DNA from 4 places in the Streptomyces sp. NPDC048295 genome. Region 2 is predicted to be linked to each of the others. Evidence: riboswitches for the same ligand, from Rfam matches in the RefSeq annotation. Region 2 holds a riboswitch; each other region holds the start of a gene.

Region 1 (5,649 bases), on a different contig from region 2:
ACGGCGGTGCGGACGGTGGCGTCCAGACGCTCCCAGTCGATGGAGTCGTCGGCGACGAACGCGCCGAGGTTGACCGAGCCCAGGTTGCAGACCGCCGTCTCGCCGTCGTCGGTGACTTCGAGGATCTCGGTGCACAGGTTCGAGGAGTGGACGACGGTGCCCGGCTCGGCGGTCTGGTTCGCGGTCCGGTTGGAGGCGTCCTTGAACGTCATCCAGCCCTGGCCGGTCTGCGCGAGGGTGCGCATCATCCGGCCGTACAGCTCGCGGGCCGGGATCGACTTGCGGGCCAGCCCCTGGGCCTCGGCGGCCCGGTACGCGGCGTCGAACTCGTCGCCCCACAGGTCGACGAGGCCGGGTACGTCGGCGGGCGAGAACAGCGACCAGTCGCCGTCCGCGTCGACCCGGCGCATGAACTCGTCCGGGATCCAGTGCGCCAGGTTGAGGTTGTGCGTACGCCGCTGGTCCTCGCCCGTGTTGTCGCGCAGCTCCAGGAACTCCTCGATGTCCGCGTGCCAGGTCTCCAGGTAGACGGCGGCGGCGCCCTTGCGGCGGCCCCCCTGGTTGACCGCGGCGACGGAGGCGTCGAGCGTCTTCAGGAACGGCACGATGCCGTTGGAGTGCCCGTTGGTGCCGCGGATCAGCGAACCGCGCGAGCGGATGCGGGAGTACGAAAGGCCGATGCCGCCCGCGTGCTTGGAGAGCCGGGCCACCTGGTGGTAGCGGTCGTAGATCGAGTCGAGCTCGTCCAGCGGGGAGTCCAGCAGATAGCAGGAGGACATCTGCGGGTGCCGGGTGCCGGAGTTGAAGAGCGTGGGGGAGGAGGGGAGGTAGTCGAGCCGGCTCATCAGCCCGTACAGCGCCGCCACTTCGTCCACGGCGCGCTGCGAGTCGTCCTCGGCGAGCCCGGACGCGACCCGCAGCATGAAGTGCTGGGGCGTCTCGACGACCTGGCGGGTGTGCGGGTGGCGCAGCAGATAGCGGCTGTGCAGGGTCCGCAGTCCGAAGTAGCCGAAGCGGTCGTCCGCGCCGTCGGCGAGCGAACGCTCCACCAGCGCGTCGAGGGCGGCCGCGTGGCGGGCGACGAACCCGGCGGTACGGTCGGCGATCAGGCCCTCGCGGTGCCCGACGGCGACCGAGGCGGAGAAGGAGACCGCGCCCTGGCCGGCCGCCTCGTCCGCGATGGTGAGGGTCAGGAGCCGGGCGGCGAGCCGGGAGTAGGCGGGGTCCTCGGAGATCAGGCCCGCGGCGGCCTCGGTGGCCAGTGAACGCAGCTCCGCCTCGTCCGCCCGGGCGCTGCGGCCGCGCAGCGCGGCGGCGGCGACCCGGCCGGGGTCGGTGTCGGGCAGATCGGCGGTGAGGGCGGTCAGGGTCCGCAGCAGCGCGGTCCCCGGTCCGTCCTGTGCGACTGCCTCGGACTCGGCTGCTGCGGACGCGGCGACTGAAGCCGGATCGGCTGGCGCGATGGTCACGTGGTGCTCTCCCTCGCTCGGCTCGGGGCCGGCGGGGAACGGGGCAGCCCTGCGGACGCGCAGACCCGGGGCAGGGCAGCGCTCCGCACGGCGTCCACCGGCCCAACCGCGAGGCCCGGACGTCTGGGCATCCGGTTCGGTCGAGCCGGATGCGCTGCCGGCAGGTCATCGGACTGACTCGGGGGTGCACAAAAGCGCACTGAATACACCGTTGCGGGACAGTTCCGGATTCGCACCGGATTCCCCTGCGGCGACAGCGAGGAAGAGCATACATGTGGGGGCTGCCCGATGAGGCAGCCCCCACATGTTGTGTCGCACCGACCGGGTCGGGCCCACAGAACGAGCCGTAAGGCCCTTTCCCGGGCCGGCCGACCCGATCACGCCGACGGCCCGCCGCGCCCCGCTGGAGGGGGCTCGACGGGCCGTCGACGGGCCGTGGGCGCGGGTCGTCAGTGGCCGCCCGGCGCCCCCGCCGTGGCCGGCGGGAGTTCCTTCTCGACGCCCGGGTCGCCCGCGTCGGCGGTGTAGTCGGCCGGGGAGGTCTCGTCGATCCCGGCGGGCGCCTTCATGGCGTTCAGGACGAAGGTCAGCACCACCGTCACGACCACGTTCAGCACGAACGCGGTGAGGCCGATGTAGCCGATCTCGCCGATGCCGGGGATCTCCGCGGACGAGCCGCCGAAGTGCTTCTGGGTCGGCGAGGCGACCCCGTACGCGGCCACCGTCCCGTACACCATGCCGACCGCCCAGCCCGCGAGCAGCGCCCAGCGGTGGAACCAGCGGGTGAACAGGCCGCCGACCAGGGCCGGCATCGTCTGGAGGATCCAGATGCCGCCGAGCAGCTGGAAGTTGATCGCGACCGTCTTGTCCATCGTGAGGACGAAGGCGAGCGCGCCGACCTTGACCAGCAGCGAGACCAGCTTGGAGACCTTGGTCTCCTGTTCCGGGGTCGCGTCCGGCTTCAGGAAGTCCTTGTAGATGTTGCGGGTGAAGAGGTTCGCCGCGGCGATCGACATGATCGCGGCGGGCACCAGCGCGCCGATGCCGATGGCGGCGAACGCGACGCCCGCGAACCAGTCCGGGAACATGGTCTCGAACAGCTGCGGGATGGCCAGCTGCCCGTTGTCCACCTTGATCCCGGCGGCGATGGCCATGAAGCCGAGCAGCGCCAGCAGACCCAGCATCAGCGAGTACAGCGGCAGGATCGTGGTGTTGCGCCGGATCACGTTGCGGCTGCGGCTGGAGAGCGTCGCCGTGATCGAGTGCGGATACATGAACAGCGCCAGCGCCGAGCCCAGCGCCAGGGTGGCGTAACCCCACTGGCCCGCCTCGCCCGGCGCGAGCGCGCCACGCGGTTTGCCGGTGGCCGGGTTGGTCTGCGAGAACGCCTCGCCCGCCTTGGCGAAGATGTCGTCGAAGCCGCCCAGCTTGATCGGGATGTAGATGATCGCCACCGCGATGACCAGGTAGATCAGCCCGTCCTTGACGAAGGCGATCAGCGCGGGTGCCCGCAGCCCGGACGAGTAGGTGTACGCGGCGAGCACCGCGAACGCGATCAGCAGCGGCAGGTCCTTGACGAACCAGTGGGTGTTCTCGCCGCCGCCGACGCCCATCACGTCCAGCACCGCCTGGATGCCGACGAGCTGGAGCGCGATGTACGGCATCGTGGCGAGGATGCCCGTGACGGCGACCGCCAGCGACAGGCCCTTCGAGCCGAAGCGCCCGCGCACGAAGTCCGAGGTGGTGACGTACCCGTGCTTGTGCGAGACCGACCAGAGCCGCGGCAGGAAGGTGAAGATCAGCGGGTACACCAGGATGGTGTACGGCACGGCGAAGAAGCCGGCCGCGCCCGCCGCGTAGATCGCCGCCGGAACGGCGACGAAGGTGTACGCGGTGTACAGGTCGCCGCCGAGCAGGAACCAGGTGACCCAGGTGCCGAACGACCGTCCGCCCAGGCCCCATTCGTCGAGGCTCGCCTCGTTCTCGGCCTTGCGCCAGCGCGCCGCCAGGAAGCCCATGACCGTGACGGCCACGAAGAAGAAGATGAAGACGCCGAGCGCGACGCCGTTCACGCCGTCCTTCACGCCGGCTCACCTCCCTTGCGGGCGCGCTGGTCACGCTGCCACAGCTTGTACGCGGTCATCGTGAGCGCGGTGGAGATCAGCACCCAGAGCATCTGGTACCAGTAGAAGAACGGAATGCCGATGAAGGTGGGGTCCACCTTCGCGTACGAACTCACCCAGAGCATCGCCACGAACGGCGCGACGAGACAGAGGGCGATGACTACCCGCACCGGTGTGACGGCGGGCGGTTTTCCTTCTGGGCCTGCTGGCATGCGGCGACTCCGTCCCCTCGCTGATCACCTTGTAATGCGCAGGAAATCTAGGGGAGGCTTCCGGTCACCGTCACCCCCTGTCCGCATTGCGGTCCGGCAACGGTCCCCTGAGCGGGTACTTCTGTTCGTGATCCCGCCAGGTGTACGGCAGTTGGTCCGTACTGGGATGTGCGAAAGGCCCCCGCGGAGAGATGCGTTCCGCGGGGGCCCCGGGGGGTGGTCCGGGTTCAGTCGGTGGGCCGCTTCAAACGCGCCACGAACTTGTACCGGTCGCCCCGGTAGACCGAACGCACCCACTCCACCGGCTCGCCCTGTCCGTCGAGCGAGTGCCGGGAGAGCATCAGCATCGGCAGGCCCACGTCCGTGCCGAGCAGACCGGCCTCGCGCGGGGTGGCGAGGGAGGTCTCGATGGTCTCCTCGGCCTCGGCCAGCCGCACGTCGTACACCTCCGACAGGGCGGTGTAGAGGGAGGTGTACTTCACCAGCGAACGGCGCAGCGCGGGGAAGCGTTTGGCCGAAAGGTGTGTGGTCTCGATCGCCATCGGCTCGCCGCTGGCGAGCCTCAGCCGCTCGATCCGCAGTACCCGGCCGCCGGTGGTGATGCCGAGCAGCCCGGCGAGGGTGTCGTCGGCCGTCACATAGCCGATGTCCAGCAGCTGGGAGGTCGGTTCGAGACCCTGGGCGCGCATGTCCTCGGTGTACGAGGTGAGTTGCAGGGCCTGCGAGACCTTCGGCTTGGCGACGAAGGTGCCCTTGCCCTGGATGCGCTCCAGCCGGCCCTCGACGACCAGCTCCTGGAGCGCCTGGCGCACGGTGGTGCGCGAGGTGTCGAACTCGGCGGCCAGGGTCCGCTCCGGCGGCACGGGGGTGCCCGGCGGCATGGTGTCCGTCATGTCGAGCAGATGTCGCTTCAGCCGGTAGTACTTCGGGACGCGCGCCGTACGCGTGGCCGCGCCCGTCTCGTTCTCCGTACTGCCCCCGTCGGCACCCATGGTCCGCCTTCCCGACGCTTGCGTTGCTGCCGTCACCGGCTCCTCCGTCTGTCGCGGCTCACATGGTGGCACGGTCCGGTCACGGCTGGTCGCCCTCCCTTAGGTGTCGGTCCTATAACGGACGCGAGTGCACTTCTTATACACCCTTGACACCCCTAAAGGTCTAGGCCAAGCTCCCGGTACTGGTCTAAACCATTAAAGACCAGGTCCAGCCCCAGCAGTACTCGTCGAATGTCTTCGCGGTGGGCGGGGTTGCAGTATCCCTGAGGAGGGTTTGGCGTGAAGCGCAAGCTCATCGCGGCGATCGGCGTCGCGGGCATGATGATCGGCCTTGCGGCGTGCGGGTCCGACGACGGCGGTGACAGCGGCAAGAAGGCCGGTCCGGACGCGTACAAGGGCCAGACCCTGACCGTGTGGACGATGTCCGGCTCGAACCCGGACGGGTGGACCAAGACGGTCACCGAGGAGTTCGAGAAGAAGACCAAGGCCAAGCTGAAGATCGAAGTCCAGGACTGGAACGGCATCCAGCAGAAGGTCACCACGGCCCTCTCCGAGTCCAACCCGCCGGACGTCCTGGAGATCGGCAACACCCAGACCCCGGCGTACGCCAAGACCGGCGGTCTCGCCGACCTCGGTGACCTGAAGAAGGAGATCGGCTCCGCCTGGGCCGACGGCGTCAACCAGCCCTCCATCTACGACGGCAAGCAGTACGCCCTGCCGTGGTACGTGGGCAACCGCGTCGTCATGTACAACAAGAAGGTCTTCAAGGACGCCGGTATCACCGAGACGCCGAAGACCCGCGCCGACCTCTTCAAGGCCTTCGAGGCCATCGAGAAGAAGGGCGCCGCCGAGC
Region 2 (5,649 bases):
GCGTCAGCCGTCAGGACACGGGCAGCTCCGCCCGTACCGTACGGGCCGCGGAGACCAGGTTCTCCAGGGAAGCCCTGGTCTCCGGCCAGCCGCGGGTCTTGAGACCGCAGTCGGGGTTGACCCACAGCCGTTCGGCGGGAATCGCCTCGAGTCCCTTGCGGAGCAGGCCGGCGGCCTCGTCCGCACCGGGTACGCGCGGGGAGTGGATGTCGTACACACCGGGTCCGGCCTCGCGGGGATAGCCGTGTGCGGCGAGCTCGCGGGCGACCTGCATGTGGGAGCGGGCGGCCTCCAGGCTGATGACATCGGCATCGAGGTCGTCGATGGCCTGGACGATGTCCCCGAACTCCGCGTAGCACATGTGGGTGTGGATCTGGGTGTCCGGACGCACACCGCTGGTGGTGAGACGGAACGAACCGGTGGCCCATTCCAGGTACGCGGGGCGGTCCGCCGCGCGCAGCGGAAGGGTTTCGCGCAGGGCGGGTTCGTCGACCTGGATGACGGATGTGCCACTGGCCTCCAGGTCGTCGACCTCGTCGCGCAGGGCGAGGGCGACCTGCCGGGCGGTCTCGCCGAGCGGCTGGTCGTCGCGGACGAAGGACCAGGCCAGCATGGTGACGGGCCCGGTCAGCATGCCCTTGACCGGACGCGAGGTGAGCGACTGGGCGTACGAGGTCCAGCGCACCGTCATCGGTGCGGGGCGGGAGATGTCGCCGGCCAGGATCGGCGGGCGGACGTAGCGGGTGCCGTAGGACTGGACCCAGCCGTGCCGGGTGGCGAGGTAGCCGGTGAGCTGTTCGGCGAAGTACTGGACCATGTCGTTGCGTTCGGGCTCGCCGTGCACCAGGACATCGATGCCGGCCTTCTCCTGGAAGGCGACGACCTCGCCGATCTCGGCCCTGATCCGCTCCTCGTATCCGGCCGTGTCGATCCGGCCCGCGCGCAGACCGGCACGGGCCGCGCGCAGCTCGTCGGTCTGCGGGAAGGACCCGATCGTGGTCGTGGGCAGCAACGGCAGATCGAGGTGGGCACGTTGGGCGGCGGCGCGCTCGGGGTACGGCTGGGAGCGGCGGCCGTCGGCGTCGGTGACGGCGGCGGCCCTGGCCCGTACGGCGGGGTCGTGGGTGAGAGGGGATTGTGCGCGTGAGGCGAGATCGGCGCGGTTGGCGGTGATCTCGGCGGTGATCGCGCCGGTGCCCTGAGCCAGGCCCTTCGCCAGTGCGACGACCTCGGTGGCCTTCTGCTCGGCGAAGGCGAGCCAGCGAAGGATCCGCGGGTCGATGTCCCTCTCCGGCGCCGTGTCGAGGGGGACGTGCAGCAGGGAGCAGGAGGCGGCCACGTCGACCCGGCCGGCGAGACCGAGGAGCGTGGCGAGGGTGGCCAGCGACTTCTCGTAGTCGTTGATCCAGATGTTGCGGCCGTTGACGACGCCCGCGACGAGCCGCTTGCCGGGCAGCCCGCCGACGGCGGCGAGGTCTTCGAGGTTGCCCGCGGCGCCCTCGGTGAAGTCCAGCGCCAGGCCGTCGACCGGGGCCTTCGCAAGGACGGGGAGCGCCTCGCCGAGCCGGTCGAAGTAGGTGGCGACGAGCAGCTTCGGCCGGTCGGTCAGGCCGCCGAGTTCACGGTACGTGCGGGCGGCGACGTTCAGTTCGGCCCGCGTCCGGTCCTGGACCAACGCGGGCTCGTCGAGCTGTACCCACTCCGCCCCGGCGGCACGCAGATCGGCGAGCACCTCCGCGTAGACCGGCAGCAGACGGTCCAGCAGGGTGAGCGGTTCGAAGCCGGCCGCCACCCCGGGGGCGGGCTTGGCGAGCAGGAGGTACGTGACGGGGCCGACCAGTACCGGGCGGGCGGTGTGCCCGAGCGCGAGGGCTTCCTTCAGCTCGGTGACCTGCTTGGTGGAATCGGTGGTGAAGACGGTGTCCGGGCCGAGCTCGGGGACGAGGTAGTGGTAGTTGGTGTCGAACCACTTGGTCATCTCCAGCGGCGCCACGTCCTGGGTGCCGCGGGCCATCGCGAAGTACCCGTCGAGTGCGTCGGTGGCGACGGCCGCCCGATGCCGCTGGGGGACGGCGCCGACCATGACACTGGTGTCCAGGACGTGGTCGTAGTACGAGAAGTCGCCGGTGGGCACCTCGTGGACACCGGCGTCCGCCAAGCGCCGCCAGTTGGACCGGCGCAGGCCGGCTGCCGTCTCCTGGAGGGCGTCGGCGGTGACCCGGCCCTTCCAGTAGCCCTCGACTGCCTTCTTCAGTTCCCGGTCCGGGCCCTGACGGGGGTAGCCGTACACGGTGGCACGTGCGGTCGCGGGTTGTGCTGTCACGGAAATCTCCTTCGCGAGATGACTCCTTGAGATCCCGGTGACGGGACACGGACGCGAAGGAATGACGAACCGGACGGATCCCACGCACGCCCAGTGCGCGGTCCTCCGACCGATATGTACGCCGACCCGCCCACGAGGTCACCGGGATATCCGCACACGAGGGGTCGCGTGCGGGCAACAGGCAGGTCTTCGGACTCGCGGGCACATCTGCCGGGGCAGATTCCTACTGGCCGTCGCTTCCCGGATCCGACCGGATCCAGTGCGTATGACGGCGGTCGTTCCCGCTCACCGCTGCGGGGCAGTCCCGGATTCCCACCGGGTTCCCTCTTACGACGCGCCTGTCTGGCGGACAGGGCGAACCAGCTGCACAGGCCAGACTAGAGGGTGAACCGTTGCCGGGGGGACTGCTGTTCACATCCCGGAACGTGACACCCGGGCGAACACGGGCCACCACGACGGGATCCCGGTACCCACACGCTCGCGGAACAGGCCCTGGCGCGGCCCTTCACCGCGGCGAACGAAGCCGGTGCGGGTGCGCGGGCGCAGAGGGACGCTTCTCCTGCTTCGGCGCGGTCGCCGCCACCGTGACGACCGCGCCGATGACGGGCAGGGCGTCGCGGACACCTTGCCCGGCCTCGCGAGGGCGAACGCGATCCCGTCACGAGGCACGCACAGACCTCTGCCGGCGCGACTGCCGGGAGCAGCACCGCCGGGCTCCTCGCACCCGACGCCGATCGTGCCGTGCTGCGCCCGGTTCCCCGGGGTCGCGGTATTCCTGCGCGGGGACCGGCGGCCGGCGGCCTGTCGGTGCGCGGTGCACGACCCGGTCCCGCACGCGACCGTCATCGCCGACGCCGTCCACCCCGGTCGGGGCGGACGGCGTCGGGGCCGGGGTTGCCCGGGGGCGTGGGTCAGGACTTGGGGGAGAAGCGCAGGCGCGTGGCCGCCAGCGCGCCGAGGGCCAGCAGGACGACGGAGACCCACAGTCCGGAGAGGTGGTTGCCGGTGGCATCCTCGGCGTAGCCCATGATGTACGGGCCGACGAAGCCGCCGGTGATGCCGATGGTGTTGAGCAGCGCCAGGCCGCCGGCGAGGGTCTTGCCCGAGAGCCGGGTGGCGGGGAAGTTGAACAGCAGCGGCTGGACGACGAAGAAGGCCAGGCCGGTGAAGCAGAAGCCGAGCAGAGCGATCACGGGACCCGCGACAGCGGCGACGACGAGTCCGGTGAACATCATCAGCAGGCCGACCACCACGAAGTTGCGGGAGCGCCGGGGCGTGGTCGCGCGCGGTGGCACCAGTACGGCACCGACGGCTGCGGTGAGCCAGGGCAGTCCGGTGAGCAGGCCGATGGTGAACGGCGAGAGATCGCCCCAGCCGCCGATGATGCCGGGCAGGAAGTAGACGACGGAGTACAGGGCCACCTGGTGGGTCCAGTTGGCGAAGATGGCCAGCAGCATCTGCTTGTCGCGCAGCACCGTCAGCAGGGAGCCGGACCCGGAGCCGTTGCCCGCCGCCTCGGAGCCCTCGGCCTGTTCGCGGGTGACCGCGTCCTGGACCAACCGGGCCTCGTCCGCCGTCAGCCAGGGCGCCTTGGCCGGGCCGTCGGGCAGGAAGCGGTAGATGGCGATCGCCAGGAAGAGGCAGGGGATCCCCTCGATGACGAACATCCACTGCCAGCCGTGCCAGCCGCCGAACCCGTCCATCTCCATGAGCAGCCCGCCGAGCGGGTTTCCGACGACGCTGGCGATGGACGCGCCGAGCAGGAGCAGGCCGATGGCCCTGCCGCGGGTCTCGGAGCGGAACCAGTACGTGAAGTAGAGCAGGATGCCCGGCAGCAGTCCGGCCTCGGCGGCACCGAGCAGCAGCCGCATGGCGTAGAAGGACTTCTCGCCCTGGACGAAGGCCATGCAGGAGGAGATGACGCCCCAGGTCAGCATGATCCGGGTGATCCACCAGCGGGCGCCCACGCGGTACATGATCAGGTTGCTGGGCACTTCGGAGATCGCGTAGGTGAGGAAGAACAGCCCCGCGCCCAGCCCGTAGGCCGCTGCGGAGATGCCGAGGTCGACCTCCAGGCGTTCCTTGGCCAGGCCGATGTTGGTCCGGTCCAGGAACGACATGATGTAGGCGGCCAGCAGCAGCGGCATCAGCCGCCGGAGATTGCGCTGGTCCAGCCCGCCGAGCGCATCGCGCGGGGTTTCGTTCGTTGTGGCCGCACCGGGTGTGCGGGAAGCGCGGATCAAAGACATCGGTGTCCTCTTGGAGTGCTCTGGCAGCCGCCTGACGCGGACTGCGGCCCAGGGGTGGGCGGTGGCGGGCGGACCGCGGCGACGACGCCGCGGTCCGCCCGGCCCGCCGGGGTGGGGTCAGACGACGAGCCGGACCGGGTTCTCCACGGCCTCGGTGAAGGCCGCGAGCCAGCGCGCCGCCACGGCGCCGTCCACCGGACGGTGGTCCACGGACAGGACCACGCCGAGCACCTTGGCCGCGGTGACCGCACCGTCGCGGACCACCGCCTCGTCGCGTGCGGCGCCGATGGCCAGGATCGCGGCCTGCGGCGGGTTGATGATGGCGGTGAACTCCTCGACCCCGTACATGCCGAGGTTCGAGACGGTGATCGAGCCGCCTTCGAGGTCGGCGGGGTGCAGCGCCCCGGAGCGCGCCTGTTCCGCGTACGCGCGGGTCCGTGCGGCGATCGCCGACACGGAAAGGTTCTCGATCCCGCGCAGCACCGGGGTCACCAGGCCGGTGTCGGTGGCGATGGCGACCGAGACGTCGACGGTACGGAACCGGCGGACGGCCTCCGGCTGCCACACCGCGTTCATCTCCGGCACCTGGGTGTGCGCCGTGGCGACGGCCTTGATCAGCAGGTCGTTGACCGAGACCTTCACCGGGCTGACGGCGTTGATCCGCTGCCGCAGGGCGAGCAGCTCGTCCACGGCGCAGGTCGCCCGCAGATAGAAGTGCGGGGTGTGCTGCTTGCTCTCCGTCAGGCGCCTGGCGATGGCCCGGCGCATGCGGGTGTGCGGGAGGTCCTCGTGGTCGCCGGTGCCGGCGGGGGCGGTGGCGCCGACGGCCCGCGGGCCGGTGGGGGTTTCCCTGGGAGCCGGAGCCGGAGCCGGAGCCGGAGCCGGAGCCGGAGGCACGGCCGGGGCCGATTCCTGCGCCGGTGTGTGCCGGGCCGCTGCCGCGGCATCGACGTCACGCCTGACGACGCGGCCGCCGGGCCCGGTGCCGATGAGGGCCTCGATGTCGAGGCCCGCCTCCCGGGCCAGCCTGCGGGCCAGCGGACTGCTGAAGACGCGCCCGCCGCGACCCTGCCCACC
Region 3 (5,649 bases), on a different contig from region 2:
GCGTTCGGGACGCGCCGCCCCCACCCTGCTGGGCAGGACCGCGACCGCGAAGTACGGCACCGAATCGGCGTCCACCCCGGTCAGCTCGCCCACGCGCTCCCCGGCCATCGTGGCGCGCTCCACGTAACGCGCCTCGGGCAGCAGCCCGGACGCCTCGAAGGCGCGGCGCACGGCGGGAAACGTACGTCCCAGCTTCATGACCACGGCGGCGTCGGTGGCGGCGAGACGGGCGGTCAGCTCCTCCTCGGGCAGGGTGCCGGGCAGGATGGTCAGCACCTCCTCGCCCTCGACGAGCGGGGTCCCGAGCCGCGCGGCCGCCGCGCTCACCGAGGTGACGCCCGGGATCACTTCGGTCGGATAGCGGTCGGCGAGCCGCTTGTGCATGTGCATGTACGAGCCGTAGAAGAGCGGGTCGCCCTCGGCCAACACCGCGACCGTGCGACCGGCGTCCAGATGTACCGCCAGACGGGCCGCCGCCTCGGCGTAGAACTCCTCCATCGCCCCCCGGTACCCGCCGGGGTGGTCCGTGGTCTCCGTCGTGACGGGGTAGACCAGCTGCTCCTCGACATGGTCGGCACGGATGTGCTTCGCCGCGATGGACCGGGCGATGGACCGTCCGTGCCGGGCGCTGTGGTACGCCACGACATCGGCCTCGGCGATGATCTCCACCGCGCGTACGGTCATCAGAGCCGGATCGCCGGGGCCGAGCCCGACCCCGTACAGCCGGCCCGTCTTCTGCTCGCTCACGTCTACTCTTCCTCGCTGGCGATCGCGTTGAGGGCGGCGGCCGCGATGGCGCTGCCGCCGCGACGGCCTCGGACGATCAGATGCTCCAGCCCGGAGGGGTGCGCGGCCAGGGCGTCCTTGGACTCGGCTGCACCGATGAAGCCGACCGGCACACCGATGACCGCGGCGGGGCGCGGCGCGCCCTCCTCGATCATCTCCAGCAGCCGGAACAGCGCGGTCGGTGCGTTCCCGACGGCGACGACCGCGCCTTCCAACCGGTCGCGCCACAGCTCCAGGGCGGCTGCGCTGCGAGTGGTGCCCAACTCCTTCGCGAGCCCGGGCACCGCCGGGTCGGACAGGGTGCACACCACCTCGTTGTCCGCGGGCAGCCGCTTGCGGGTGACACCGCTGGCGACCATGGCCACATCGCACAGGATGGGTGCGCCGGCCCGCAGCGCGGCGCGGGCGCGGGCGACCGCGTCCGGGGTGAAAGCGAGATCACGGACGAGGTCGACCATCCCGCAGGCGTGGATCATGCGGACCGCGACCTGGCTCACATCGGCGGGCAGGCCTGCGAGATCCGCCTCCGCGCGGATCGTGGCGAAGGACTGGCGATAGATCGCCGGTCCGTCCTTCTCGTACTGGTGCACAGTGCTTTCGCTCTCTTCCTCGGGCGTGCGACGTCGGGTACAGGGGAGTGGGAGTACGGGGGTCAGCCGCGCGCGCGGCGGGCAGCGGCCACCGCCGCGGCGAGAGTGCCGGGGCTGTCGGGGACGCTCACGGGCGCGCCCCGCTCCTCGCCCCGCACGAGGGAGATCCGGTGTCCGTCCGGGGTGGCCACGACGTCGACCCACTCGCCGCGGGGATGCCCGCAGCGGCGTTCGCAGCCGGACCAGTACACCGGCAGCAGCCCCGCGCCCCCCACCGAGGCCGTCGCCTGGGCCCGCACATCGGCCAGCGACTTCGCACAGCCGGGCCGGCCGATACAGGCACCCACCCCGGTCCAGGGGGAGCCGGGGCCGACGACGAGACCGGTGGCCCCCAGCTCGTCCAGCGACCGGGCGGCCTGCCGCCGCTCCACCCCGGGTACGACGACCCCGCGCCACGGCGTCAGCCGCAACTCACCGACGCCCCGGTGGTGGGCCGTCTCCGTCAGCGACCGCCACTGCGCCGGGGCGATGCGCCCCAGGGGGATGCCGACCGACAGCGCGGCCGAGTCCTGCGGGCCCGTCACGACTCCGGGGGCGGGGCCGTCCGAGTCCGGCGGACAGGCACGGTCCTCGGTGGAGACGGTGCCGGGCCCCGCCTCCCGCAACCGTCGTACGACCTCTTCGAGGAGGGACCGGGCGCCGCCGGGCAGATCCGGTACACGCCAGGCGCCGGTGCCCGACGCCTGCTCCAGGAAGGTCTCGGCCGCCAGGAGGGCGGCCCGCGGCGCCCGTGCGCCGGGTATCCGTGCGGTGGCCGGGGCCGTGCCGATCCGCAGCAGCGCCGTTCCGTCGTCCTGCGCCAGCAGCGTCACATCGCCGCCCAGCGCGTCCACATCGCCACGGCCGTCGTCTAGCACGAACAAGAACCTGCCCGACAGCCCCGCCGTCCTCCCGCCCGCGCACAGCAGCACGTCCAGCTCGGACAGCCAGGGGCCGACGTCCCGCGCGCCCAGGCCGTCGAGCCCCGAGAGCGGTGACGCCACGATGTTGCGTATCCGCTCGTGGCGAGCGGAGGGCAACAGCCCGGCCTCGCCCAGCCGGTCGGCCAGTTCGGCTCCGCAGTCCGGACCCAGCCCGCGCAACTGGACATTGCCGCGCGAAGTGAGATGCAACTCACCATCGCCCAGACTCTCCGACAGCGCCCCCAGGGCCTTTGCCTGCACCGCCGTCAGCAGACCGCCGGGAACCCGGACACGGGCCAGCGAGCCGTCGTCCGCCCGGTGCAGCCGAAGCGTGCCGGGGCAGGCGTCACCGCGGTCCCGGGCAGACGCGTCTCCCGGCGGTGAAGGCGAAGTGGCAGGTCGGGGCATGGCGGCGAGCATACCGACCATCCGACCGGATCCGTATGTCCTCCATCGGTTGACCGGCCCTTACTATGCCTACTGACGAGCCATCCGGCACGTCGTCGCCACAGACGGCGACAGGGGAGGAAGTCCGGTGCGATTCCGGCACGGTCCCGCCACTGTGAGCCCGGCCACGGCCTGGCAAGTCAGGAACTCCCTTCCCCGAACACTCGAACCCGTTCGAGCAGGGGAGCCTCATTCCGACACCGCCCGGGGCGTGGACACCCCGAGGAAGGCCCGACGCCGCATGATCCTGCTCCTGTCGACGTCCGACACCGACCTGCTCAGTGCCCGCGCCTCGGACGGCCCGGTCCCCTACCGCTACGCCAACCCCTCCCGGCTCCCGCTCCAGGACCTGTCCCAGCTGCTCGACGGCGTCGACCTGGTCGTCGTACGCCTCCTCGGCGGCGTACGCGCCTGGCAGGACGGTCTCGACCAAGTGCTCGCCACCGGACGCCCCGTCGTCGTCCTCACCGGCGAACAGGCCCCCGACGCCCAGCTGATGGCCGCCTCGACCGTTCCCATCGGCATCGCCGCGGAGGCCCACGCCTATCTGGCCCACGGCGGTCCCGCCAACCTGGACCAGCTCGCCCGCTTCCTCTCCGACACCGTGCTGCTCACCGGCCACGGCTTCGCACCGCCCGCCCCGGCACCCTCCTGGGGCCCGCTGGAGCGCACCCCCCGGCGCACCGACGGCCCGGTCGTCGCCGTGCTCTACTACCGCGCCCACCACATGAGCGGCAACACCGCGTTCGTCGAGGCGCTCTGCCGCGCCGTCGAGGACGCGGGCGCCCGCGCGCTGCCGCTGTACGTCGCCTCGCTGCGCACCCCCGAGGCCGAACTCATCGAAGAGCTGCGCGCCGCCGACGCGATCGTGACCACGGTCCTCGCCGCGGGCGGCACCCGGCCCGCCGAGGCCTCGGCCGGCGGCGACGACGAATCCTGGGACGCGGGCGTCCTCAGCGGCCTCGACGTACCCATCCTCCAGGCCCTCTGCCTCACCGGTTCACGCACCGACTGGGAGGACAACGACGAGGGCGTCTCCCCGCTGGACGCCGCCAGCCAGATCGCGGTCCCCGAGTTCGACGGCCGCCTGATCACCGTGCCGTTCTCGTTCAAGGAGATCGACGAGGACGGCCTGCCCGCGTACGTCGCCGACACCGAGCGCGCCGCCCGTGTCGCCGGGATCGCCGTGCGTCACGCCCGGCTGCGCCACATCCCGGCCGCCGAGAAGCGGATCGCGCTCGTCCTGTCCGCGTACCCGACCAAGCACTCCCGGATCGGCAACGCGGTCGGCCTCGACACCCCGGCCAGCGCCGTCGCCCTGCTGCGCCGACTCCGCGCCGAGGGATACGACTTCGGTACGCGGGAAGTCCCCGGCCTCGCGTCGGGCGACGGCGACGAGCTGATCCGCGCGCTGATCGAGGCGGGCGGCCACGACCAGGAGTGGCTCACCGAGGAGCAGCTGGCCCGCAACCCGGTCCGCATCCCGGCCGCCGACTACCGGCGCTGGTACGCGACCCTCCCGGCCGAGCTCCGCGAAGCCGTCGAGCGGCACTGGGGCCCCGCCCCGGGCGAGATGTTCGTGGACCGGTCGGGCAACCCGGACGGCGACATCGTGCTCGCTGCCCTGCGCCACGGCAATCTGCTCATCCTCATCCAGCCGCCGCGCGGCTTCGGCGAGAACCCGATCGCGATCTATCACGACCCCGATCTGCCGCCCTCGCACCACTACCTGGCCGCCTACCGCTGGATCGCGGCCCGGGCCGACGACAACGGCTTCGGCGCCGACGCGATGATCCACCTCGGCAAGCACGGCAACCTGGAGTGGCTGCCCGGCAAGAACGCCGGCCTCTCCGCATCCTGCGGCCCCGACGCGGCCCTCGGCGACCTCCCGCTGGTCTACCCGTTCCTGGTCAACGACCCGGGCGAGGGGACACAGGCCAAGCGGCGCGTCCACGCCACCCTCGTGGACCACCTGGTGCCGCCGATGGCACGTGCCGAAAGCTACGGGGACATCGCCCGCCTCGAACAACTCCTGGACGAGCACGCCCAGATCGCGGCGATGGACCCGGCGAAGCTCCCGGCGATCCGCGCCCAGATCTGGACCCTGATCCAGGCCGCCAAGCTCGATCACGACCTGGGACTCGAGGACCGTCCGGAGGACGAGGGCTTCGACGAGTTCATCATGCACCTCGACGGTTGGCTCTGTGAGATCAAGGACGCCCAGATCCGCGACGGCCTGCACGTCCTGGGCGGCGCCCCGGCAGGTGCCGACCGGGTCAACCTCGTCCTCGCGATCCTGCGCGCCCGCCAGATCTGGGGCGGCACGGCCTCCCTGCCGGGCCTGCGCGAGGCCCTGGGGCTCGACGAGTCCGCCGCGACCCGCGTCACCGCCGACGAGACCGAGGAGCGGGCCCGCGCCCTGGTCCAGGCGATGGAGGACGCGGGCTGGTCCCCGGACGCCGTCGCCGAGGTGGCCGCCGGCCACCCGCGGGCGGTCGCCGACATCCTGGACTTCGCGGCCCGCGAGGTGGTGCCGAGGCTGGCCGCCACGACCGACGAACTCGACCACACCCTGCACGCGCTGGACGGCGGATTCGTCCCCGCCGGACCCTCCGGCTCCCCGCTCCGCGGCCTGGTCAACGTCCTGCCGACCGGCCGCAACTTCTACTCCGTCGACCCCAAGGCCGTACCCTCACGTCTCGCCTGGGAGACGGGCCAGGCCCTGGCCGACTCGCTCCTGGAGCGCTACCGCACCGACAACGGCGACTGGCCGACCTCGGTCGGCCTGTCCCTGTGGGGCACCAGCGCGATGCGCACCGCCGGTGACGACGTCGCCGAAGCCTTCGCGCTGCTCGGCGTCCGCC
Region 4 (5,649 bases), on a different contig from region 2:
CGTACAGCCGCATCTCGAGAGAGCTGATCCGGCCCAGGTCGTGATTGACCTTGGCGAAGTACCAGTCCTCGTATATGGACCGGTCGAGGACGTTGTCGTTCTTCCGGTACGCCTCCTTGATCGAGGCGAACCTCGTCCGGAGGAAGTACAGCTGGAGGAGGAACGGGTAGCGCTTCGCCTCGATCTCCTCGGGGCTCGCGGAGTAGAAGAGCGGCAGGATCGGGTTGTCGTCCACGCTCTCGTAGAAGACCTCGCTGCCCAGCTCCTTGGCGATCAGTTCGGCGACGCTCGTCTTGCCGATTCCGATCATGCCTCCGACACAGATCACTGCCATTCCTCGCTTCTCTCCTGCCACGCCGCACAAAGCGGGCGCACCAGCCGCCCACACCGGCCGGCCACTTGCTCGCTGACACAGCTTCCAGGTACTGGAGCTGTCCGCCGGGACGCGAGAGAGGAACTCCGCATGCCGGTCTCCCCCTGTCGTCGTGCCCGGTGCTTCGAGGCAGGCCGGTGGAAGGCGACGCGGCATGGGCCGACGGCACGATGCCGGACGGGTACGGCCCTCCGCCGGGACGTCGCGCACCTGCCGCGCGGCCCTCCCCCTGGACCTCGAAGCGGCGCCCACGCTCGTCGGCGGGCGCACCAGTGGCAGGTCTTCGGACTCGCGGGCACGCCTCTTCCGGAGGCTCCTATGGCCGTCGCTTACCGGGAGCCCAGGCGCCCGGTGCCTCTGACGGCGGTCGTTCCCGCTCACCGCTGCGGGGCAGCCCCGGTCTTTCACCGGGTTCCCTCTTGCCTCGCCGAGCGCGGGAGCGCCCGGCGAACCACCAGCGCCCCTCACACTACATCTGGGAGCGCCTTGTTCTTGCCATCCCAGATGTAGTGGATGGGCCACGACGTCAGCTGCTCCAGCCACGCCTGTGCCCCAGAGCACCGAGTCTCCGGACACGGGGACCTGTAGACAGGTGCCCCGCTCAGCCCGACCCGTGAGGCTTCCGCCACGGTCACCGGCTCCCCCACCGCCACTCCGTGCAGCACGTGCGCGAGCACCTCGGCACCCCGGACGCCCCTCGGTCCCGGCCGGTTGAAGTACGCGGGACCGTCCAGGACCCACACATCCCCGGCGCGTACCGCCGGCAGGTCTTCCCAGCCGCGCAGCCTCGGGAGGAGCCGGCATGTCCGGCTCCGCCGACCGCGTCGGAGATCTCCCGGCTGCCGAGCTCGTCCGCGTCGAATTCGGCGCGGGTCACGACAGGCACGGAGGCGAGCACGGTGGGGGGCTAGTCGCATTCGTGGGTGCGTCCGACCAGGTCGGCGACGAGTCCGGGGTCCGCCACGATGTCCGTGGCCGCCGGAAGCAGGGAGACGATGCGCATGCTCCGACTCTAGGCGCGCTGGCGGCACCCTGGACTTACTAGGACGTCCAACTATATGTTCGTGGCACAAGGTCCGCGGTGCAGGGAAGCCGGTGCAAGTCCGGCACGGTCCCGCCACTGTGACCGGGGAGTGTGCTGCCATCCACACGCCACTGACGAGGTCTGTCGGGAAGGCGGGCGGCGCGCGGGGATCCGGGAGTCAGGATACCGGCCGCGGGTTGTTCCGTGTTGTCCACGAGGATGGAGCAGACACGCATGGCACCGGTCCGTACCCACGACCCTGGTGATCCGGCGGAGCGCGCGCACACAGTTTCCGCACGCTCGTAGTTCTCACGGCTTCCCGCAGCGGCACGCCCCCATCCGGGTGTCGCTCGCCGGTCCGCCGTGCCATCCCCGGATCCAACCTGACGAGAGCAGGCACCCATGGTCCGTGAACTCACCCATTTCATCGGCGGAAAGCACATCCCCGGCGCGTCCGGGCTCTTCGCCGACGTGTACGACCCGAACACCGGCACCGTCCAGGCCCGCGTGCCTCTGGCCGGACGGGCCGACACCGAGGCCGCCATCGCCAACGCCGAGGAAGCACAGGCGGAATGGGGCCAGTGGAACCCGCAGCGCCGGGCCCGCGTGCTGCTGCGCTTCCTCCAGCTCGTCGAGGGCGAGCGTGAGAATCTGGCCCGGATGCTGTCGGCGGAGCACGGCAAGACCGTCGCCGACGCTCACGGCGACCTTCAACGGGGCTTGGAGGTGGTCGAGTTCGCCGCCGGGATCCCGCACCTCCTCAAGGGCGAGTTCACCGACAACGCCGGCACCGGCATCGACGTGCACTCGCTGCGCTCACCGTTGGGCGTGGTCGCGGGCATCACCCCGTTCAACTTCCCCGCGATGATCCCGCTCTGGCAGGCCGCACCCGCTCTCGCCTGCGGAAACGCATTCGTCCTCAAGCCGTCCGAGCGCGACCCGTCCGTACCGCTGCGGCTCGCGGAGCTCTTCCTGGAGGCCGGGCTGCCGCCGGGCGTACTGAACGTCGTCAACGGCGGCAAGGAGGCCGTCGACACGCTGCTCCAGGACCCGCGGGTCCAGGCAGTGGGCTTCGTCGGCTCCACCCCGGTCGCCGCGCACATCTACGCCACCGCCGCCGCGCACGGCAAGCGCGCCCAGTGCTTCGGCGGCGCCAAGAACCACCTGATCGTGATGCCCGACGCCGACCTCGATCAGGCCGTCGACGCCCTGATCGGTGCCGGTTACGGCTCGGCGGGCGAGCGCTGCATGGCCATCTCCGTCGCCGTGCCCGTCGGCGAGGAAACGGCCGACCGTCTCGTCGCCGCTCTCAAGGACCGGATCTCGGCCCTGCGGATCGGCCGGTCCGACGACCCCGCGGCCGACTTCGGACCACTGGTCAGCCGCGACGCCCTGGACCGAGTCCGTCGGTACGTCGACATCGGCATCGACGAGGGAGCCGAACTCGTCGTGGACGGGCGCGGTTTCACCCTGCCAGGGCACGAGAACGGTTTCTTCGCCGGAGCGTCCCTGTTCGACCGTGTGGATCCCTCGATGCGTATCCACCGCGAGGAGATCTTCGGGCCCGTCCTCTCGGTGGTCCGGGCGGCCGACTTCGAGGAGGCGCTGCGCCTGCCCAGCGAACACGCCTTCGGGAACGGCGTCGCCGTCTTCACGCGCGACGGTGACACGGCGCGCGAGTTCACCCGCCGGGTGAACACCGGCATGGTCGGCGTCAACGTGCCCATTCCGGTGCCCGTCGCCTACCACACCTTCGGCGGCTGGAAGCGCTCCGGCTTCGGCGACCTGAACCAGCACGGCCCGGACTCGATCCGCTTCCACACCCGTACCAAGACCGTCACTTCGCGCTGGCCCTCCGGGGTCAAGGAGGGCGCGAACTTCACGATCCCGACGATGGGGTGAGCGCCGCCATGACCACCGCCCTCACCGAGGAGCAGCGCGCCCTCGCCGAGGTCACTCTCGACTTCGCCCAGGAGCAGCTGGCCCCGCACGCCGTCACGTGGGACCAGGACAAGCACTTCCCCATCGACGTCATCCGGCGGGCCGCCTCGCTCGGCCTCGCCGGTGTGTACGTCGACGAGGCATACGGCGGCTGCGGCCTCGGCCGCGCCGACGGCGTCCTCGTCTTCGATACCCTCGCCACCGGCTGTCCCTCCATCGCCGGATACCTGTCCATCCACAACATGGTCGCCTGGATGATCGACCGGTACGGCGACGAGGCGCAGCGGGACCGCTGGCTGCCGGGCCTCTGCTCCGCCGCGACCCTGGGCAGCTACTGCCTGACCGAACCCGGCGCGGGTTCGGACGCCGCCGCCCTGCGTACCCGCGCCGAACGGCACGGCGACCAGTACGTGTTGAGCGGCGTCAAACAGTTCATCTCCGGCGCCGGCGCCTCCGGCCTCTACCTGGTCATGGCACGGACGGGCGAGCCCGGCCCGGGCGGGATCTCCGCCTTCGTCGTCGAGCGGGAGGACCCGGGCGTCTCCTTCGGCCCCGACGAACGGAAGATGGGCTGGAACGCCCAGCCCACCCGCCAGGTGATCCTGGACGGCGTCCGCGTCCCCGCCGACCGGCGGCTCGGCGCCGAGGGCGACGGCTTCCGCATCGCCATGAACGGCCTCAACGGCGGCCGCCTCGGCATCGCCGCCTGCTCGCTCGGCGGTGCGCAGAGCGCCCTCGACCGCAGCCTGGCCCACCTTGCGGACCGCGAGGCCTTCGGCGCCCGGCTGCTGGACGCCCAGGCCCTGCAGTTCCGTCTCGCCGACATGGCCACGGAACTCGCCGCCGCCCGCGCCCTGGTCCGGCAGGCCGCTGAAGCCCTGGACGCGGGCGATCCGCTGGCCCCGCGCCTGTGCGCGATGGCCAAGCGGTTCGCCACCGACACCGGCTACGCCGTCGCCGACGCGGCCCTCCAACTGCACGGCGGCTACGGCTACCTCAGCGAGTACGGCATCGAGAAGATCGTCCGCGACCTACGGGTCCACCAGATCCTGGAAGGCACCAACGAGGTCATGCGCGTGATCGTCGCGCGTGGACTGACGGAGAACCTGCGATGACCAACGAAGCACCGGCCGACCACGACCACGTCCTGACCCGCACCGAGGGTCACGCTGCATACATCACCCTCAACCGTCCCAAGTCACTCAACGCCCTCAGTCGTCCCATGGTCCTCCGCATCGAGGAGGCGCTCTCCGCCTGGGCCGACGACCCCGCGGTCGCGAGGGTGGTCATCGAAGGCGCCGGCGAACGCGGTCTGTGCGCGGGCGGCGACATCCGCGCGATCCACGAGGACGCCCGTACCGGCGGCACCGCCACCGCGGACTTCTGGCGCGACGAGTACCGTCTCAACGCGCTGATCGCCCGCTACCCCAAGCCCTATGTCGCCCTCATGGACGGCATCGTGATGGGCGGCGGCGTCGGCGTCTCCGCCCACGGCAGCGTCCGTATCGTCACCGAACGCTCCAGGATCGCCATGCCCGAGACCGGCATCGGCTTCGTCCCCGATGTCGGCGGCACCTACCTCCTCGCCCTGGCCCCCGGCGAACTCGGCACCCATCTGGCGCTCACGGGGGCACCCGTCGGTGCCGCCGACGCCCTGGTGTGCGGGCTCGCGGACCACTTCGTGCCCGCGTCGGCCCTGCCGGCGCTGACCCGGGAACTCGCCGTCGACTCCGTACACGCAGTGATGGAACGGCATGTGGCGGAGCCTCCGGCCGGAAGGCTCTCCGCCGCCCGCGAGTGGATCGACTCCTGCTACGCCGCCGACACCGCCGAGGAGATCGTGGCGCGGCTCCTCGCATCGGGCGTACCCGCCGCGAAGGACACCGCGGACACCCTGCTCTCCAAGTCCCCCACCGCGGTCAAGGTGACCCTGGCCGCCCTGCGCCGGGCCCGCCGTCTCGGGCCGCTGGAACGGGTGCTGGAGCAGGAGTACCGCGTCTCGTGCGCCGCTCTCGACTCACCCGACCTCGTCGAGGGCATCCGTGCCCAGGTCGTCGACAAGGACCGTGCTCCGCGCTGGTCCCCGTCCGCGCTGGCGGACGTCACCCGCGCGGACGTGGACCGCTTCTTCGCCCCGCTCGGCGCGAACGAGCTCCGGCTCGCCGCGACCGGTTCGTCTCAGGAGGTCGTCTGGTGAACAGCACCGTCGCATTCATCGGCCTCGGCCACATGGGCGGACCGATGGCCGCCAACCTCGTCAGGGCCGGGCACCGCGTCCTCGGCTTCGACCTCGTACCGGACCTCCTCGCGT

What was found. Region 2 has a riboswitch for cobalamin ahead of metE (5-methyltetrahydropteroyltriglutamate--homocysteine S-methyltransferase). Riboswitches for the same ligand answer to the same signal wherever they lie in the genome.
Region 1: linked by a shared signal. The riboswitch ahead of AB0D53_RS01370 (ribonucleoside-diphosphate reductase subunit alpha) and the one ahead of metE (5-methyltetrahydropteroyltriglutamate--homocysteine S-methyltransferase) in region 2 are both predicted to bind cobalamin.
Region 3: linked by a shared signal. The riboswitch ahead of cobN (cobaltochelatase subunit CobN) and the one ahead of metE (5-methyltetrahydropteroyltriglutamate--homocysteine S-methyltransferase) in region 2 are both predicted to bind cobalamin.
Region 4: linked by a shared signal. The riboswitch ahead of AB0D53_RS31180 (CoA-acylating methylmalonate-semialdehyde dehydrogenase) and the one ahead of metE (5-methyltetrahydropteroyltriglutamate--homocysteine S-methyltransferase) in region 2 are both predicted to bind cobalamin.

The regions. Positions count from the first base shown of each region.
Region 1 covers NZ_JBEZLL010000001.1:310,470-316,118, reverse strand. Annotated here, with positions in the region: gene AB0D53_RS01370 (ribonucleoside-diphosphate reductase subunit alpha) at 1-1,469, opposite strand, end outside; cobalamin riboswitch at 1,611-1,742, opposite strand; gene mctP (monocarboxylate uptake permease MctP) at 1,919-3,553, opposite strand; gene AB0D53_RS01360 (DUF3311 domain-containing protein) at 3,550-3,804, opposite strand; gene AB0D53_RS01355 (GntR family transcriptional regulator) at 4,032-4,796, opposite strand; gene AB0D53_RS01350 (extracellular solute-binding protein) at 5,076-5,649, shown strand, end outside.
Region 2 covers NZ_JBEZLL010000025.1:16,413-22,061, forward strand. Annotated here, with positions in the region: gene metE (5-methyltetrahydropteroyltriglutamate--homocysteine S-methyltransferase) at 11-2,323, opposite strand; cobalamin riboswitch at 2,486-2,702, opposite strand; gene AB0D53_RS30490 (MFS transporter) at 3,235-4,572, opposite strand; gene AB0D53_RS30495 (2-oxo acid dehydrogenase subunit E2) at 4,690-5,649, opposite strand, start outside.
Region 3 covers NZ_JBEZLL010000016.1:52,307-57,955, forward strand. Annotated here, with positions in the region: gene AB0D53_RS23425 (precorrin-2 C(20)-methyltransferase) at 1-747, opposite strand, end outside; gene AB0D53_RS23430 (precorrin-8X methylmutase) at 750-1,376, opposite strand; gene cobG (precorrin-3B synthase) at 1,439-2,758, opposite strand; adenosylcobalamin (AdoCbl) riboswitch at 2,859-2,939, shown strand; gene cobN (cobaltochelatase subunit CobN) at 3,027-5,649, shown strand, end outside.
Region 4 covers NZ_JBEZLL010000026.1:12,635-18,283, reverse strand. Annotated here, with positions in the region: gene AB0D53_RS31185 (deoxynucleoside kinase) at 1-334, opposite strand, end outside; cobalamin riboswitch at 630-844, opposite strand; cobalamin riboswitch at 1,422-1,607, shown strand; gene AB0D53_RS31180 (CoA-acylating methylmalonate-semialdehyde dehydrogenase) at 1,800-3,299, shown strand; gene AB0D53_RS31175 (acyl-CoA dehydrogenase family protein) at 3,308-4,453, shown strand; gene AB0D53_RS31170 (enoyl-CoA hydratase/isomerase family protein) at 4,450-5,535, shown strand; gene mmsB (3-hydroxyisobutyrate dehydrogenase) at 5,532-5,649, shown strand, end outside.